2 regions of the Paenibacillus apis genome follow, and region 2 is predicted to be linked to the other one. Evidence: riboswitches for the same ligand, from Rfam matches in the RefSeq annotation. Region 2 holds a riboswitch; the other holds the start of a gene.
The links. Region 2 has a riboswitch for cobalamin ahead of KI362_RS24335 (ABC transporter substrate-binding protein). Riboswitches for the same ligand answer to the same signal wherever they lie in the genome.

Region 1 (6,078 bases), on a different contig from region 2:
CTCACCCAAAATCCGTACATTGTTTGCAAAGCTCGAAGCCGCAACTTTAACCGGGCCAGCGACAACTTTCTATCATCCTTCTTCGGTAATTATCGTTTCTATATCGCTTATAGACGAACGATATGTACTCAACCATACTTGCACATGATGGAAGCAGAGAAAGGGTGTTCTCGTCAATATCCGGATGTGCTTCGGCCAACCATTCACGGAAATAGCGCAATAGCTTTTATAATCCGCGAGAGTCCGGTCCCGAACCTGCACCGCTCGTTTCGCGCTATAGAATAAGTCGAACACCATGTCAAGCGGCATCGATTGCGGATCGCTCACCCGGACAGCGCGATTCATATCGATTCTTTTCTTGCCTTTGCGTGGATCAATCGACATAACAAAAACCCCCTACTTTATCGTAGAGGGCCTCGTATGGATACCGACGCACATCCGTTTTCGCGTCCGGAATGCGTAGCCCTTCCGCTGCCTTACCGTGACATGAGGCTTGCCAAAGGCAATGCGCCCAGGGTCGGCAATGTACTCGAACGCTTCGGTAAGTCCCAACTTGTCCAAGACGAAGGTCGCGTTCCGACTGGCCGATCCCAGGGCGATCCGCAGCTTCCTTGCCTGAATCTCCTCAAACAATTCCGTGATACCGGGGCTTCTGTATGGAAATTTTGATTCCTGTAATCCTTTGCTTAAGTCGCAGTCGGAGCTCCAGACAGATTCTCAATATCGGTGGATCCGAATATTAATAATGTAATGACAATAATTAAGAGAATATTGTTAGCAAATTGTTCTCCATCAAATTCACTCATCTCTTTCACCCTCTCTTGAAGTTTTCATCTAACTATTACCCGTCTTCTTTTTCAACGCCTCCATAAAGTCGTTTAAAGTGATATCCCCATTTTCATTCATAAAACTAACAAGTTTATCGACAGTGTCATTGCTCAATGTTTTAAATTTGCCCACGAGGCTGACGAATAATGATGAATCTGTATACAACTGGACTGAATCCACCTTAAGCCTTCCCGATAAAAGTAAGGCTGCAACGACGAGCTCAAGTTTTTTGTTTCCTTGAAAAATAGGGAGTACACTTTGTTTGTTTTTCTGTATCTGCTTAGTCCGCTTATTTTTTTGGGTTCGAGTGGCCATTCTTTCTTCCCCCGTAACAATGAACCGTAGTGATCAATATTACCGCAACATATTTTATTCATTGAAGGTCATTTTAGTGAGGGGCTGAAGACTAAGAATCATTAAATCTATAATGAAAGTAAAAGGCTCCCTCCCGAAGGTAAAGAGAAGAATGTTAGAAGCCCCGCATAATGTATACAAAAACGCAGCCCCCGAAAACCTCGGAAGCCGCGTCACGCTTGCATTATCAAGTATGCTGGTGAAGGGATTCGAACCCCCGACCTACGCATTACGAATGCGTTGCTCTACCAGCTGAGCTACACCAGCGTTTCACTAAAAGTGAACGAAAATTATTATAACTCGTTTTTAGAATTTTGCAAGCCTCAAAACGTGGATCAAAACATGGATATGTCGCAAAATCCTTTCGGACTACGCCAGGACTGTGATCATTGGGATCATTGGGATCATTCCGGTTACCGCGATAATATCGCCCTATAATTGTTCGGGACCACAGCTCCTATGGGACAGGGCGATCAGAATCGATCCGGTATCCCACCCCCATTTTCTGTTGAAGAGGCTGGAACATCTATACGAAATTTCGTACAAATCCATAAATTCATACGGTAAACGATTATGTTTTGTATGGTTTATCGTATAAAATTCTTCATTCTAGGTGAAATCGGGCCGAATTTGTACGATATTTCGTACATGCCTCTACATTATGTGCAGAATTGGCCGTAGTTTATCCGATATTTCGTATAAAAGGTGCTTTTTCAAGGTAATCAGGCAGGACTTATACGATATTTCGCGCAAATCCTTCCATTCAAAAAAGTCTAAATATAGAATTAATTGTCAATATAAAGCCTCCAATCAATCCAATCAGCCCCCAGTTTTGCATAGGAATAAAATAAAAGCTATGCAGAACTCCCAATCGATATTGTTGCCCCGTCTCTTGATCAACCAGCACTTTGTTCGAGTCAGCGTTAAGCTTCTTCCCTAAATGCCACACGATAACTCCTCCAACAATTAGGCTGAAGGCCAGTGGCAGCTGAGCATCAATCCTAGAAGTGTCAAACTCAAATAGATTGAAAACAATGGTGATTACAGCAAAAACCGCCGCTGGAATGAAAATACTTAAAAAGCCTAAGCCTCTCCAAAAAATCACGCACTCTCCCCCTTTCCTTGTTGTATAAAAACGAGATTCCATTTTTCTATTATTATTTCGACATAATCATATTTTTCTTTATAGCAGATTACGTCGTATTATGTATTCCCTCCTCTAGAGCAATGAGCTGCGATGTATGACAGGAGCTTGAAACACTGTACTAAAAAACGCGGCCCCAAAAACCTCGGAGGCCACGCCCTGCTTGAGTCTTGATGTGTCATTAGGTTAAAATAAATACAGCCATTTTATTCTCATTATGCTCATAATGGGCAATTCAAGTATGAGCCATCTTTGATTTTTTCTATTCCCAAATGACTATACCAGATTTTCGCAACTGTTCTTTTTTTGTGAAAATCTTTCCTTATTTTTTCGCTCCAATGTACTTTTTTTTCCACCAGCTGGGCTACACTAGCCCAACTCCCCCAGCTTCTCCTGAACCGAACGCAGCTTCTGGGCGGACGAGCCTGCCTTATCCCGGCGGTCGTCAATCTTAAGCGAGGTCGATACCCGCTGGGCTCCGGAATGGAACGGGGCTTCGTGAATGGCACGGACGGCGGAGAAAATATCGTCCAGCGATCCTTCTATAATGGTGCTCATTGAGGTCAGTGTAAAGGTAATCCCCGGCTGCTGCTCCAGCACCTTCTGGAGATCAGCCACATAGCTGCTGAGACTGGTTGAGCCTGTACCGATCGGAATGACGGTCACTTCGGCAATGGCCACTTGAATCCCTCCTCTTTTCTGAAAGCTCTGCTTCTTCTCCCTTCATTGTATCACGCAAGGACAGATACCATCTAATCTGATTTAACCTGACCTGATCCAATCTCGTTTCATTTCATCTCATCATAATCTCATCTAATCTCGTCGAATATAAACGTCCATTTTAAAATCATGGATCACTCATAATCATGGAAACAGTTTCCAATATTTCTACAATTTCTTCATAAACTCTCGGCGCCGCATCCCTCTTGCTTTCTCATTTTTTTCAATGGATTTTCATAGTGAAGTGGGCCATTAGTCCGTTTACAAACACTACATCTTGGGCTATTCTTAGAAACATCAACCAAATATAGTATCCAGAGAGGTGTTCCGGCAATATCTATTACCGGAGCTTAATAGGGAAACGCGGTGCAAATCCGCTGCGGTCCCGCCACTGTAACCGGAGAGCTTGGCAACACGATTTGAATCGGTCTTGATGCGATCAAGGCTGAAAATCATGAATTCCCAAGTGAACCTGCATCGTCCTGATGCCCCATCGGCTAATCTGCAGCAATGCTATATGCAGCAATGCTATATGCAGCAATGCCACTGCAGCATGCGTGAGTAACGCTTAGCGGGAAGGCGCCGAACGGGCCGGAAGCCAGGAGACCTGCCTCTTTGCAGTTTGACACCGTTATGACCCTGCGAGGAACAGGACAAGGTGTCCGATAACCGCGAATACATACACATCATTGCTTTGCCGTTATGGCAAGCTGTTCAGCTGCGGAAATGGGCATCATTTGATCGATACGGGGTCAAAAAGATGCCTTTTTATTTTTATATTATCGGGTCGGAGGGAAATGAGGATGGCACTATTAAATCACGCCAGTCACGGTTTGGAACAAATGCTGGATGAGGTCATTCAGCTCGGAGAAGAGATTGTCTCGTCCAGCAATCTTGAAGTGCTGCGCGAGAATGCGAATTTGAACGGGGAGAGCTTCTCCGGCAAAATGAGTAAGCTTGGGAGTGAATATGCGAAATGGTATGCGAACCATTTTGTAATGCCGCCGCGCGTTGTTCAAGCGATCCGCGATAATGTCGTTTATGTCCACGACCTGGATCAATATGCGATTGGAACAACCAACTGCATTTTCATTCCGTTCGAGCGTCTGCTCCGCGAAGGCTTTAACACCGGAAACGGCAGCGTTCGTCCGCCGAATTCCATCATGACCGCGATGGCGCTTGTAGCGATTATTTTCCAATCTCAGCAAAATGCCCAATACGGCGGTGTATCGGCGAATAAGCTGGATCATGATCTGGCTCCTTATGTAGCCAAGTCCTTCAGTAAATACTTCCGTAAGGGACTGGAATATTTCGAAGAAGGCGAATTTACGGACGAGCTTGGCGAAGTCCATATGGGCCGTGCCGACCTGAAAGAACAATATCCTAGAACATTCAAATATGCCATGAAAGAGACCGAGGCTGAGGCGCTGCAGGGCGCAGAGAGTCTGGTCCATAACCTGAATACGATGTCCAGCCGGGCCGGTGGACAGATCCCTTTTACAAGCATCAACTATGGGACATGCACTTCACCGGAAGGACAGCTGGTTATCCAGGCTCTTCTGACGGCGACAATGCGCGGACTGGGCAACGGCGAGACGCCGGTATTCCCAATCCAGATCTTCAAGTGCAAGCAGGGAGTTAACCAGAATCCGGGCGAACCGAACTATGAGTTGTTCCTGAAGGCGGCAGAATGCTCGGCCAAAAGACTCTACCCTAACTTCGCTAATCTGGATGCCCCGCTCAATTTGGCTTACTATAATCCCGCTAACCCGGACACTGAATTTGCAACCATGGGATGCCGTACCCGCGTGCTGAGCGATCGATTCGGGCGTAACCATCTGTCCGGCAAAGGAAACCTGTCCTTCAATACGCTGAACCTGGTGAAGCTCGGACTGGAGCACGGTATCGCGCTTGGACGCCGCCGGACAGCCGATGAACGCGGCTTCTACAAGGAATTAGAGCATTATATGGATATTGCCCTGGAGGGATTGCTTCATCGCTTCCAAATCCAGGCCTCACAAAAGGCAAAAGCCTCGGACTTCATGATGCGTGAAGGCGTCTGGGAAGGCGGAGAACAGCTTGCACCCGACGATCAGGTCCGCGATTTGATCAAGCATGGCAGCTTGTCCATCGGATTCATCGGCATGGCGGAATGCATGAAGGCGATGTACGGCAAGCATCATGGCGAAGACGAGGAAGTTTACAAGAAGGCACTGGAAATCGTCGCCTTTATGCGGGCTTACTGCGACCGTCAGAGCGATCTTCATAATCTGAATATTACCCTGTTCGCCACGCCGGCGGAAGGATTGTCAGGCAAGTTTACGAAGCGCGACCGTGCAACGTATGGCAAGGTTCCGGGTATCGTCGATCGTGAATATTATACAAATTCGTTCCATATTCCGGTCTATTACCCTATCAGCGCAGCCAAGAAGATTTCATTGGAAGCCGAGTTCCACGAATTGTGTAATGCCGGCGCGATCTCTTATATCGAGTTGAACGGTAACGCCCGCAGCAATCCGGAGGCTTTCCTGAAAATCATTCAATATGCGCTGTCCCAAAATGTCAGCTATTTCAGCATTAACCATCCGATCGACCGCTGCTCGGCTTGCGGATTCGAAGGGATTATCGGAGCGAACTGCCCTTCCTGCGGAAAGCACGAGAATGAGGTTCATATCCGCCGTCTTCGCCGGGTAACCGGCTACCTGACCGGTGATTACCAGACTCGCTTCAATGCAGCCAAGCAAGCAGAGGTCCGGGACCGCGTTAAGCACCAAGCATGAATATCTGCGGCTACTATCCCGAGAGCATCAACGAAGGCGAAGGACTGCGGGCAGCCATCTTTATCAGCGGCTGTAGACACTACTGTAAAGGCTGCTTCAGCGTCGCTACCTGGAACTTCGATTATGGCGAGGAATTGACAGAGGTTAAAGAACAGGAAATTATTAATGACATTAAGAATAATCCGTTACTCAGCGGGCTGACGATTCTCGGCGGGGATCCGTTCTTCTCTGCGGCTGAGGTCAGCGGCTTCA
Region 2 (6,078 bases):
GGCTCCACAGGAAGATCAAGCCTGCCAGTAAATATGGAAGCAGGATGGCCGTATACGACCATCCTCGGAGGTTCAAGCTTCCCATTGTCCAGTACATAATTTCATTTATCGTCTTCTTCGACATCGCGGTCAGGAACGACACAATCGCACCTAAAAAGGACTGCATCACTACGCCGGACAGGATCAGGCTTTCCGCAGGAATCTTCCCCTGCTCACGGGCAAGCCAGAGCACAATGCCCAGTGTCAGCGCCCCCGTAGTAAAGGCAACGACCGGAAGCGTGAATATGCCGATCCAGGAGAACTGCCAGCCAAAGAAAATGAGCACCGCAGCTCCGACAGCCGATCCGGAGGATACGCCGAGCGTGAACGGGTCTGCAAGCGGATTGCGCAGCACACCTTGAAACGCAGCTCCCGCTACAGCCAGCGTAGACCCGACCAACAGTCCCAGCAGCACCCGCGGTAAGCGGACCTGCATCACAATCGTCTCCGATGCGGCACTCCATTGCGGTTCTACCATGCTGCCGATCACCGGAATGCGATGAGCAAGAATCGCGGTAATCTCCCGTGCAGGCACGGATACAGAGCCGAAGCCGACACAGATGACCAGCGTAACGCACAGCAGTCCCAAGCCGAGAATACCGTAGCCGGTCAGCTTGGATCTCATGGCTGGATCAGGTCCGGATAAATCGCTGCGGCAACCTGAATCAAGCCTTGAGTCACACGCGGACCCGGACGGCTTAACAGATTGTCATCCAAGCCAACAATACGGTCTTCCTTCACCGCCGTGATTTGCTCCCACCCGCCTCTTGACTTGATGATCTCGGCCAGTGTGCGATTCTTTTCATCTATTACACTTTGCGCATACAGAATGACATCCGGATTCTTTTGAATAATGTTTTCTTCATTGATTTCGCTCCAGCCGGTAATGTCGGAAGCCACGTTCACTCCTCCGGCAAGCGTAATCATTTCATCCATGAATTCACCCTTGCCAACCGTCCAGCCCGTCGAAAATTCGATATATACTTGCTTCTTCTGATCATCCGGTACGGATTGCACCGCATCGGTTACTTTCTTCAACTCGGCTTCCATCCCCGCAATAACTTCCTCTGCGGCTTGTCCGCGGTCTGTGATTTGTCCGACGGTACGGATATTCTCCATGACCTGCTCCACCGTCTTCGGATTGGAACGATACACCTTGATTCCAAGGTCACTAAGACTCTTTACCACGTCCTCACCAACCAGGTTGCCGGCGAGCACCAAGTCAGGCTGGGCTGCGATGACAGCTTCAACATTGATTTGAAACCCGCCCATCCGCGGCTTGTCTTGAACCGCTTCCGGATAATCATCATTATCGGATACCCCTACCACCTGCTCATCCAGACCCAGCGCGAACAACCCTTCGGTCTCGGAAGGCGCAAGAGATACGATGCGCTCTGGCGCAGATTCGAAGGTGAATTCCACTCCGAAGGCATCGGTCACTGTTAACGGATATTCCGTGCTTAATGAGTCAGCAGGTTGTTCATCCGCTGTATTGGATGAAGTCTCGTTTGCAGCATTTTGAACCGCATTTGTTGCGTTATTTGTCGCGGCACTATTGTTCTCCTTGGCACCACAGCCTGTCAGTGCGATCACGAGAGCCAACAGTACCAGCGCCCACATCTGAGTCCATTTCTTCATGATTCGTTCTCTCCCCCATAATCTGTAATGTAGTCAAGAAGTGCCGGAACACGAATAAACGGGACAAAAAAAAGAAAACCCGTCCGCGTTGGGAGGGTCACGTCTTCAAAGAGAGCACGGAGCAAGCCTGAGTCATGTACAGGCAATCCGCTTGCTTTGATAGAACGTTATCCTTTCCTCGAAGGACCGTCTGCTTCCTGCTGGCAGGTCTCCTGACTTCCAGGTTCCGATGAATGCTCGCCTTCCCGTCAAGCAATCTTGCTTGCAGTGGCCTCATGCAGCTTCATCCCTGGTTACAGTGGCGGGACCGTGCCGGACTTCCACCGGCTTCCCTTTTAACCCGAAGACACACGCGAAACGTCGGCTTCAGGACCAAACAGGTATATTATTCGATTCTCGTTCAGACCTTTCTTTCTCTATTGGATTATAGGGGAAAAGCTATAAAGACACAATACTGTGAATACCTGCGCTGAATACTGCGCTGATTAGCCCAGCGACAAATCCGCTCCCAGAACACCGACGACTGCCCCGCCCTTTGTGATGGGTACCGATAGTGTAATACAGCGCTGTTTCGTAATCGCCGATACATATACATCCGATATGACAGCACTTCCCTTCATAGCCTGCCGAAACCATTCCCTGCCCTTAGCATTCAGCAATCCTGCCTCCGGGATGGAGACAACAAAGGTTCCGTCCGCACGATTGGTCCAGGCCGCCTCCAACCCAGCTTCCCTGGCTAACAAAGACTTTAGCGCTGTATGATGTGCATCAATACTCATCTCCTCATACAGACCGCTGGCCGCTTCAGCATGCAGCTTGTCCGCGAAGGCTTGTCCGATCTCCTCCACATAAGCTGAGGTCAATCCTGTGTCCTGCTGATCAAGAACTCCCCGAACAGTATCCAGAGAAGATAAGAGCTCATCCTGGGCAAGATGAAGCCCTGCGGCTACCGACTTCAGCCGGGAGATATGTACTCGCTGAGAATCCATGCGCTGCAGCGCCCCGTCAACATGGATGATATTGCTTTGAAGCACCTGATGTACTTCTTGCATCATAACCTTCATATTACGAGTCATTTCCGACTGCTCCATGCTGAGACGTCCTGTCTCCGCAACGTGTTCGTTCACAGAGGCAATCTCCTCGGAAATATATCGAATATCGTCCCCCATGGATCTCAACAACGCCACCCCGTCCATAGCCGAGGATTGCCCCTGCTTGATCGTATCCTTCACCCGGGATACTTCATTAGAGATCTGGCGAAACAACGGAGCCGAATTGCCGATTGCAGCTGTACTCTGTTCAGCCAATTGCCGCATCCGGCTTGCCACCACATCGAAGCCTCTGCCCTGCTCTCCCAATCTCGCTGCTTCAATGGACGCATTTAAAGCGAGTAAGGATACCTCGCCTGCAATTCCCTCTAATTCCTCATACAGCTTATTTAACTGATGTGTATTGTTCTCAAGATCACCCAATGGACCGGAAATGGACTGCTGCGATTCTGCCAGCGAGCGGATCGTACCATCAGCCTCAGCTAATGACTTTGTAATACGCGATGCTTCCTGAAGTGTCTTGTCGCTCCGAAGATGCAGCTGTTCAGCCGCATCCTGAATTCGCTGTGCGGAGGAAGCGACCTCCTGGACCACAGCCAGGCTTTCCTGCATTTGCTCCAAAGAACGCTCACTACCTGCCTTTAAGCCCAAGTCCAGTGCAGAAGAAAGCTCCGACAGCTCTTGAAGCTGCTCCATGCTTTCATCCACTTCACTAACCGCCGCCTGCAGACGATCCGCAGCAACTAACGATTCTCGGGCGATCTTCTCCCAAACCGGAGAAACCTCCTCGTGTTTATTCTTGACTGCTGATTGAAATCGGAACATAGCTCCACTCCGTTCTATAATGTCAATTTATCTAACATTATAAAATAGAAACCTGGCTATAGACAGTATTTTCTGCGGAATAAAGAGTAGTTTTTAGCGAAAATAAACAAATAAGCTCAAAAACATAACATGATAAGTTATGTTTTTGAGCTTTTAATCGGCTGGAATCGGAATTAATACTCATTTCCTCTCACATAGCCAGATATGTCTTCTGAAGCTCCCCTTGTCGAGGGATGCATGATCAATAGCATGCAAGCCGCATCCAGGGAGCAAGTCTGCAATCTCCTCCGTAGTTACAATTACAGCTCTTGAACTGATCTGCCCCAAGCGGGTCAGCATCCTCAACTTATCGCCTTCCGGCAGGACAGAGCATAAATTGTAAGGCATATCCAGAATCGCAGCGTCATAGTGTTCACGCACTTCGTTCATATCCCCAAGCTTCACCAAAGCAGCAGGGTCATGGCCGAAAAAGCTGAGATTTCTCCGCGCACCTTGTACGGCAAGCGGATTTATATCTACACCTACAATATCAATTCCCATCGATAAGGCCTCGATCATGACATTGCCCATCCCGCAGCAGGGATCAATCACCTTGATTCCCTCCAGCTCTGGCACTGCGATATTGACTAAAGAGCGGGCGACGGTAGCGGACAGACCCGTTGAATAATTGCTTGGCTTATGCTTATGAGAAAGCCAAGGGCGAAGCCCCTGCCGGCATATGCCTAGCTGCCATCCCTCTTCAGAAGCAAGCAATCCAAACAATAGATCAGGCGACTTCATTTCAGCCTTACCCCGTATTCTCCGGCCAACAAGGCGTTCCATTTCCCGCTGTTCCTCATAGCTTCGCATTTCTCCGCATTTCAGATACATGATCTTGAAGCTGCGCCCGTTCAGCGTAAGATGTCCTACTTGCTCCAGCAGCTCTTCTAAGGTTGGGGTCTGCATCCCGATATCGACCCGCATGGATATAAACGGGCTCCGATCCGAGTCAATTCTCTTGAGACTCTGAATGTAATTCCTCGATCCGCTTCGAGCTTCGAACCTGCTGCTAAACAGCGTACGATTTGCACCTGTTTCAAATAAAGACGACAGTTCCAGCCTGCATAGATCGCGCTCGCTCTCATGGCAAGCATAGGGATAGATGCAGACTCCTGTACGCCAATGCTCTCCCAATTCATAATCCGTTATTTCAAAGCTGCTCTTCATTAGATTCATTCCTCTTGCATTTCCGTCAAATGGGCCCAATACCGCTTGGGCATATGGGATAAACGAGCGCGGTGATTGATACGTTCTTGAATGGCAACCGTATCATAGAATCGCTTCCATAACCGCCGATAACCCTCTTCTTTCTCGTCAGCTTCCGGTATGGAAATTTCGTCCGCATTCAGCATCATCAGTCTCTCTTCTGGCCGCGCATCATGGCGATACATCAAGGCCTCGCCATGATTCTTATCATAAATCAAAAAAGTATCGCCTGCAAAACGCTGGCAGAAGTGCCCTGCAATCAAGGGAAGCACCCGATTTTTCGGCTCAATCACCGCTACCAGTACATCATCATGGATCGAGAAGCGAACAAACCCCATAAAAGCATGGCTTTCCGTCTTCAAATGACGCACAGCCTTGTTCAATTGATGGATCGAGGGCTCGGTCAGCATTTGCATCACTCGTCCCCCAACGCGGAAGCCGATCCGCAAGAAGCGGTAAATCAGCAGCTCCTTCTGAGGGGCACAAGTAAGAAAGCCGCAACGAATCAAATCCTGAGCTTGCGGAGAAATATTGCGCGCAATGGAGTTGTAGACCCGTTCCGCCTTTGCCTGACACGTCGCCACTGTCCGCGGGGCAAACAGAACAGCCTGCGGCTCCTCCGCAGAGCTAATATCGGCCAGTTCTTCCTTGCGTTCATAGCTCTCGAAGACGCAAGTCAGCAACCCGTCAAAGGTGCCGTCATAGATATACGACACTCCAGTTGTCCAACTCACGGCAACAACACTTCCTTGCCCGCCCCGCCAGCAAGCTCCTCATCACTGAACAAGGATAACTGCTCGACTTGCGGGCTCGGCAAATACATGCTGTATTCCCGCTTGGAGATCAGCGATCGGAGAATGGTGCTCTCATTGACCTTCAAGCCTTCCAGCCGCCGGCCCGAGCAGGTGATGAAGTATTGCGCGCGCTTTAGGACAACGCCCAGCTTCTTCAAGCCATGGAAGTCGATTCGTCCTGCCTTTCTGGCTGTAACGATCCGCTTTGCGCTGCGGATTCCGATGCCCGGTACGCGAACCAGCTTGTCATAAGGAGCCGTATTCACTTCAACCGGAAATTGATCGATATGATTCATCGCCCAGTTGCACTTCGGGTCCATGAACGGATTGAAATTCGGCGCCCCTTCATCCAGCAGTTCCTTCGCTTCAAAGCCGTAGAACCGCAGCAGCCAGTCCGCCTGATACAGACGATGCTCGCGTAATAACGGCGGCTTGCTGTCCAGTGCAGGCAGCAGCGAATCTTCCATGACAGGCGTATACGCCGAGAA

Region 1: linked by a shared signal. The riboswitch ahead of KI362_RS19030 (anaerobic ribonucleoside triphosphate reductase) and the one ahead of KI362_RS24335 (ABC transporter substrate-binding protein) in region 2 are both predicted to bind cobalamin.

Annotation. Positions count from the first base shown of each region.
Region 1 covers NZ_BORS01000014.1:55,318-61,395, reverse strand. Annotated here, with positions in the region: gene KI362_RS19065 (hypothetical protein) at 73-384, opposite strand; gene KI362_RS19060 (hypothetical protein) at 397-633, opposite strand; gene KI362_RS19055 (hypothetical protein) at 835-1,143, opposite strand; tRNA gene KI362_RS19050 (tRNA-Thr) at 1,377-1,449, opposite strand; gene KI362_RS19045 (hypothetical protein) at 1,946-2,287, opposite strand; gene KI362_RS19040 (hypothetical protein) at 2,548-2,682, opposite strand; gene KI362_RS19035 (MTH1187 family thiamine-binding protein) at 2,696-3,007, opposite strand; cobalamin riboswitch at 3,350-3,675, shown strand; gene KI362_RS19030 (anaerobic ribonucleoside triphosphate reductase) at 3,850-5,826, shown strand; gene nrdG (anaerobic ribonucleoside-triphosphate reductase activating protein) at 5,823-6,078, shown strand, end outside.
Region 2 covers NZ_BORS01000029.1:6,685-12,762, forward strand. Annotated here, with positions in the region: gene KI362_RS24330 (FecCD family ABC transporter permease) at 1-664, opposite strand, end outside; gene KI362_RS24335 (ABC transporter substrate-binding protein) at 661-1,677, opposite strand; cobalamin riboswitch at 1,864-2,069, opposite strand; gene KI362_RS24340 (methyl-accepting chemotaxis protein) at 2,163-3,551, opposite strand; gene KI362_RS24345 (TRM11 family SAM-dependent methyltransferase) at 3,732-4,757, opposite strand; gene KI362_RS24350 (TIGR03915 family putative DNA repair protein) at 4,763-5,530, opposite strand; gene KI362_RS24355 (putative DNA modification/repair radical SAM protein) at 5,527-6,078, opposite strand, start outside.